2 regions of the Enterocloster sp. HCN-30185 genome follow, and region 2 is predicted to be linked to the other one. Evidence: riboswitches for the same ligand, from Rfam matches in the RefSeq annotation. Region 2 holds a riboswitch; the other holds the start of a gene.
What was found. A riboswitch is a leader RNA that binds a small molecule or an ion and turns the genes downstream of it on or off. The one in region 2 is predicted to bind FMN.

Region 1: another riboswitch for FMN. It lies ahead of ribD (bifunctional diaminohydroxyphosphoribosylaminopyrimidine deaminase/5-amino-6-(5-phosphoribosylamino)uracil reductase RibD); the one in region 2 lies ahead of WKT10_RS00750 (ECF transporter S component).

The regions. Positions count from the first base shown of each region.
Region 1 is NZ_JBBKBT010000015.1:64,391-67,791, reverse strand. It holds gene WKT10_RS13715 (bifunctional 3,4-dihydroxy-2-butanone-4-phosphate synthase/GTP cyclohydrolase II) at 1-304, opposite strand, end outside; gene ribE (riboflavin synthase) at 324-959, opposite strand; gene ribD (bifunctional diaminohydroxyphosphoribosylaminopyrimidine deaminase/5-amino-6-(5-phosphoribosylamino)uracil reductase RibD) at 944-2,044, opposite strand; FMN riboswitch at 2,180-2,294, opposite strand; gene WKT10_RS13700 (hypothetical protein) at 2,402-2,530, opposite strand; gene WKT10_RS13695 (glutathione reductase) at 2,555-3,058, opposite strand; gene WKT10_RS13690 (DUF4304 domain-containing protein) at 3,096-3,401, opposite strand, start outside.
Region 2 is NZ_JBBKBT010000001.1:163,440-166,840, forward strand. It holds gene WKT10_RS00730 (sodium:solute symporter family protein) at 1-281, shown strand, start outside; tRNA gene WKT10_RS00735 (tRNA-Gln) at 354-426, opposite strand; tRNA gene WKT10_RS00740 (tRNA-His) at 471-544, opposite strand; tRNA gene WKT10_RS00745 (tRNA-Arg) at 576-649, opposite strand; gene WKT10_RS00750 (ECF transporter S component) at 778-1,389, opposite strand; FMN riboswitch at 1,561-1,679, opposite strand; tRNA gene WKT10_RS00755 (tRNA-Gly) at 1,739-1,809, opposite strand; gene WKT10_RS00760 (NCS2 family permease) at 2,044-3,401, opposite strand, start outside.

The sequences.
Region 1 (3,401 bases), on a different contig from region 2:
CTTCGGCAGAAATACCTGTTGTAGTATCCTTATAATCAATAGAAACCGTAAAGGCAGTTTCATGGTTATCTGTATTATTTTCAACCATAGGGGAAAGCATAAGTTGGTTAGCTAGACTTTCACTCATAGGCATACAGATTAAGCCTTTTGCATAAGTCGCCATGAAATTAACATTTTCTGTTGTAGCCGATTGTGCCGAACAAATCAAATCTCCCTCATTTTCTCTCTCTTTATCATCCATAACCAAAACAAGTTTTCCCTCTTGTAACGCCTGCAATGCCGCTTTTATTTTTTGATATTTCATTATTCCTTTATCCTTTCTGTTAAAATCCATATTGGCATAATAACTCTTTCGATAACTCCGTTTTATTGCTGTTGTCTATGAGTTTCTGCACATATTTACCTAATATATCATTTTCAAGATTAACCATATTCCCAATTTGTTTATCCTTGAGAACTGTTTGCTCTAAAGTATGTGGGATAACGGATACTAAAAAGTCTGTTTTCGATACTTTTGCGACAGTAAGACTAATACCGTCAATAGCAATCGAGCCTTTTTCGACAATTAAATTTAAGATTTCTCTTTTCGTATTGATTTGATACCACATAGCATTTTTCTCTCTACGCACAGAAGATATTCTGCCTGTTCCATCAATATGCCCTGTAACAATATGACCGCCCAACCTGCCATTCATAGGTATAGCTCTTTCTAAATTCACACAACTTCCATGTTTTAATAGACTAAGAGCTGTTCTATTCCATGTTTCATTCATCACATCAACTGTGAAAGACTGGCGATTAAAACAAGTAACTGTAAGGCAAATGCCATTTACTGCTATGCTATCCCCTAAATGTATATCTTCTAATATTTTTGAAGCCTTAATGGATAGTTTACAGTTACAAATATCTTTCTGTATTTTTTCTATTTTACCGATTTCCTCTATTATTCCTGTAAACATGAATAAATCACTTCACTTTCTATGAGATAATCATTTCCTACTTGAGAAAAAGCATACGGTTTAAGCATAACGGCATCATCAGGAAAAGCAACCCCTTGCCCGCTTACAGGACTTTTTGCACTCCCACCAAATATTTTGGGTGCTATATAGACTTGCACCTCATCGACAATTTGTTGTTCAAGAGCACTCCAATTCATTGCACTTCCGCCCTCTAAAAGCAGGCTATCTATCTGCATATTTCCTAAACATTGCATTAAATTCATTAAGTCAATATGATTACCTTTTTTCTTTGTATGAATAATTTCACAACCGTATTTTCTATAAAGACCTATCTTACTTTCATCACTAGAAGAAGTAGCAATATAAGTCTTAATATCATTCGCTGTTTTTATAATTTTTGATGTAATGGGTGTTCTTAAATTTGTATCACATACGATACGGATAGGATTTTTTCCATTCTCTAATCGGCATGTCAGTAAAGGATTATCTTGAATAACAGTATTGACTCCTACCATGATTGCAGTAACCTTATGCCGAAGTTGATGTACCTGTTTTCTCGCTTCTTCTCCACTTACCCATTTTGATTGATTTGTATAAGTTGCTATCTTTCCGTCTAGTGTCATTGCATATTTCATAAAAACATAGGGAATGTGCTTTGTAACATATTTTCTAAAAACTTTGATTAACTGCTGGCACTCTTTTTCTAAAATGCCCACATCAACTTGAATATTGTTTTTCTCAAGTATTTTTACACCTTTTCCAGACACAATAGGATTACAGTCTAAAGTTCCAACGACTACTCTTGTAATGCCACTGGCAATAATTATTTCTGTACAAGGTGGTGTCTTTCCATAATGACAGCATGGTTCAAGTGTTACATAAAGTGTTGATCCTATAGGTGATTCCCTGCAATTTTTAAGTGCATTTCTTTCAGCATGCATTCCACCAAAAGTTTCATGGTATCCCTGTCCTATAATCCGATTATCTTTTACAATTACTGCTCCAACCATAGGATTAGGATTGACATAGCCAGCACCTTTTTTTGCCAATTCTATTGCTAATTTCATGTATTCTGCATCGCTCATTTTTACACCTCCAAAAAAATACATGCCTTGAATAAAAGCTATCCAAGACATGCAAAAGAGGATTTATGCGATTAAATAAAATGCTCCGAAACGATACGAAATCATTTCAGAGCACGCAAAAAAGCATAAATATACTTTCATCTTCTTTCATCCAGACTATACTGTCGGCTTTGGAATTTCACCAAATCATGCCTTTCGGCTCGTGGGCTGTACCACCGGTAGGGAATTGCACCCTGCCCTGAAGATAGTTATTCAATTACAGACAATTATAATATTTGACATTATTTCTGTCAATAGAAAGTTTTTTCTCATTCGTCAAATACAATAATTTGCAAGCAGGTAAACACAGGTTATTTCTTAATATCCTTTTGTTTGGGAAACTCCCCAGTCCCAGATAGCCATATAGACCACGCCGGAGCAATCGCCGTTGGACAGTTTCTGCCGCTGACCGTCTTTGAGAAGATAAAAGGATGCAATCTGTGACATGGTGATTCCTCCTGAAAGTTAATCTTACGCGTCTCCTCTTTGCTCCAGCAAAGCAAAAACTTCATTCATATCCATTTCGAACATGACACTGTTTGCCTGCACCGGTGCAAAGTAGTAGGAAACTTTTTCTGTGCCAAATTCCTGCTCTATCTGCTCCCATTCTGAAGTGGGATAAATACAGAAAGCAAGGGTATCGCTACCGAGCGAGCCCATATACCAGCGGAGCTGATACTGCGGCGACAGATACTCCTGAATACTTCTCAGCGTAGTGTCACGGTCGGTACAATCATCTGCGTAGGGGATCGGTGCGCTGACACCATTCTTTTTCATAAAAATATCAACACCGCGTTCTTTTTCTGTTTCCACACATTCAAACTGAATTTTATCTTCATCAGGCAGTTTTTTATTGAAGTATTCGATGATAGATTCATCAAAATCTCTCCAGTCCACCCAGATCAGAGCATCGCTTTCCCAAAATTCGTCCTGATGTTCCTCATGTTCCGATAAAAACTTTCTGATTTCTTCCATACCGATTTCCTCCGTTTTGTTTTCTTACTGTAATTTATTATGTCTTTTTGAGATACTCCCGGAAGCATTCGATGAACTCCCGATTCCGCTTAGGGACATCGACCCCCTTCCGATGTGGGAAGAACCCTTCCTGTTCCACATCGTCCAGCAACTTGGGCAGATTCGAAAACCGGGCAAAGAACGGTAGTGCATAGTCTTGGATCTGCCCGGAAATCTCCTGGATAGAGCGTTCCCGCTCCAGCAGAGTAGATACCTCATAGCGGGGGAAGTCATCATACCGGCGGGTCAGCCGGGCGATGGAGGTGCCCACGATACCATCATAGGTTTTCTCCGTCCCTTCCTG
Region 2 (3,401 bases):
ACACCTTTGCCTTTGGCATCCGGTGCGCGGGCCCCTTTGCAGCCTACGGACTTGGCCTGATCGTACCAAAGGCGACTAAAAATTCCGGTATTCTCTCTTTGATCGGCGGAACGATCGGTTTCTGCTTCTGGCAGTATCTCAGCGGCGGAGGCTTTAAATTTGGCATTCTTCCTGTGGTATTCGGCTGTGCAGTCAGCGTAGCTGTATTTTTCCTTGTAAATGCCATCGAATGGAGCCGCGGTGTAGAACCCGCCCCCTCTGCCTATATGGATGAGAAATAATCTGTTCTGAAACCAGAATTACAAAAAGCGCCGTCGCTTCCTATCTGCTACGGAAACTACGGCGCTTTTTTACTGGGCTGGCGGGATTCGAACCCTCGTATGCAGGAGTCAAAGTCCTGTGCCTTTACCGCTTGGCGACAGCCCATTATATTAAAAAATCCTCTTCTCATCATCACGAAAAGAGGAAAGGGTGAGTAGAGGGATTCGAACCCTCGGCCTCCAGAGCCACAATCTGGCGCGATAACCAACTTCGCCATACCCACCATATATCATTCAATTAGAGCTTACGCTCAATGAGCCTGAAGGGATTCGAACCCCCGACCCACGGCTTAGAAGGCCGTTGCTCTATCCAGCTGAGCTACAGACTCATCCGTGATGCTTGCCGCATCAACGTGTTATACTTTATCATACTTTATCAAGAAATGCAAGCACTTTTTTTATATTTTTTTAGTTTTTTTATTCTGAAATTTTATCCCGCTTTTAACCAGGATTTCACTTACATGTCTCCACATATTTCCCGGTCTGCGCTATGGATCATACAGCTGATCCTCTTATATACCAGGGCAGTCAGAAGAGAAACGATCACTCCTTTTAATAAATTAAACGGAGCTACACAGAAAATCGCCAATCCCCACACACTGCTTACCGCCGGATTAATTGCAGCCCCCGCTTCCAGGATATTATCCAGAGGCATGAACCGGGAATAAAACGGAATCATTACAAGGGCATTGATCATCGCCCCCACTGTAGCCATTAAAATAGTCCCCACTGCCATTGCCTCAATTGCTCCTTTTTTCGTCTTACGGAGACGGTAGATCATTCCTGCAGGCACGACCATAGAACAGCCGATCACAATATTAGCAAACTCTCCCACAAAACCGGTAGAAGTCGGTTTGAGAAGAAGCTTTACCAGGATCTTCACTCCCTCCATCACAGCACCTGCTACAGGTCCCATAGCAAAAGTTCCCACAAGTACCGGAACTTCAGAAATATCAAGGCCGTAAAAACTGGGAGCTATAAAAGGAAGAGGCACCTCAAACAGCATCAGAACTGCCGCCAGAGCTCCAAACATTCCCATCAATACTACCTGCTTTGTTTTCATCTTCATTGTCAGATCCTCCTGTTTTGATGTAATCTGCCGGGGTAAAGAATGCCAGCAGCAGGCTTAACCAAAACATCTCCGCTTTCTCTCCCACTGACAAAAAAATCCCGGCTGATCTTGGATCCTCCGGGATAAAATACGCATTTTATACAGCAAATCTGCATCCAGGTCTGCTCTGCCCATCTTCTCTCATCCAGACTGTAACTGTCGGTTCCGGAATCACACCGGATCAACCGCATATGCGGGTCGCGGACTCTACCGCCGGTAGGGAATCTCACCCTGCCCCGAAGAATGTATCTGATGTCAGTATACTCCCGTCAGGGCATTTAGTCAAGCTGTTTTTAGGCACAAAAAAAGCAGGTGATGGGAATCGAACCCACGTATCTAGCTTGGAAGGCTAGTGTTCTACCATTGAACTACACCTGCACGAACAAGAAGTATTATAAAACAGGATGAGGGAATTGTCAACTGTTTTTTCAAAATTCCCTCATCTTTACCAGAAATAAACCAAAAAGAAAAAATCTTTTTTCAATTTCTCACGTTTATCTATGGCTAGTCTGAACTGTTACTAAATTCACGCAAAAACAGGCGGGTAAGGTCTGCGGCCTCCTTTCCTGCCTGTTTTTGCAGTGCTGCAACTGAACTATAAATTTATGTATCTTACAGCATAATGTACTTCCCGATAAACAGCACCGCCAGCACATACATCAGCGGGCTGATCTTCTTTTCCTTCATTTTTCCGGTCACTACATTGATTACAACGTAGGAGATAACGCCCATTGCAATTCCTTCGGAAATGCTGTACATGAAGGGCATTGCGATGATGGCAACGTATGCGGGAATGGCTTCTGTGAAGTCATCAAAGTTAATCTTTGTAATAGAGGTCAGCATCAGAAAGCCTACTACTACCAGAGCCGGAGCCGTTGCAAAGGACGGGATGGCCAGGAAAATCGGGGACAAGAACAGGGACAGTCCAAAAAGGATTGCAGCTACAACTGCGGTAAGTCCCGTACGTCCGCCCTCTGCCACGCCGGATGCACTCTCTACAAATGTGGTAGTGGTGGAGGTACCAAGCATAGCGCCCACAGAGGTTCCGATGGCGTCGGATAACAGGGCGCCGCGGATCCTTGGGAGCTTTCCATCCTTATCCAGCATATCTGCCTTGGAAGCCACGCCAATGAGGGTTCCAAGGGTATCAAACAGGTCTACGAACAGGAATGCAAACATGACTACAAAGAAATCCAGGGATAAAATACCGGAAAAGTCCATCTGCATTAAGGTAGGCGCCAGACTGGGAACGCTGATTCCATTGGAAAAATCAGGCAGCAGACTGTACATGCCAATCTCAGGATTTACCTGATAGATTCCAAGAAACTGGCAGAGAATGCCAAGGCCCCATGTGATCAGAATACCCCAGAGGATGTTTCCTTTTACGCCCTTTACAACCAGAATACCTGTAACCAGAATACCCACTAGAGCCAGAACGACTGTGATCCCTTCACTGTTAAACAGACCATTTTCTACGGAGCTTTTAAAAGAATACACGCCTACCAAAGTCGCGCTGTCTACTACAATATGCGCATTCTGCAGGCCGATAAATGCAATGAAAAGTCCGATACCCACAGATACCGCATGTTTTAAATTCATAGGGATGGCATTGAAAATCGCCTCGCGTACATTTGTCAAAGACAGAAGGATAAATACGATACCTTCAATAAATACGGCTGCCAGAGCGGTCTGCCAGCTATACCCCATCTGCAAAACAACGGTATAGGAAAAATACGCATTTAAGCCCATACCAGGAGCAAGTACAAAGGGATAGTTGGAAAATGCCGCCATTAAGAGCGTCGCGATAAGAGCCGCCAGAGCGGTAGCGGTAAATACAGCGCCGCTGTCCATTCCACAGGCGCTCAGTACACTGGGATTAACTGCCAGAATGTAGGCCATTGTCATAAAAGTGGTAATTCCTGCGATGACCTCTGTTTTTACATCTGTCTTATTTTCCTTCAGGTGAAATA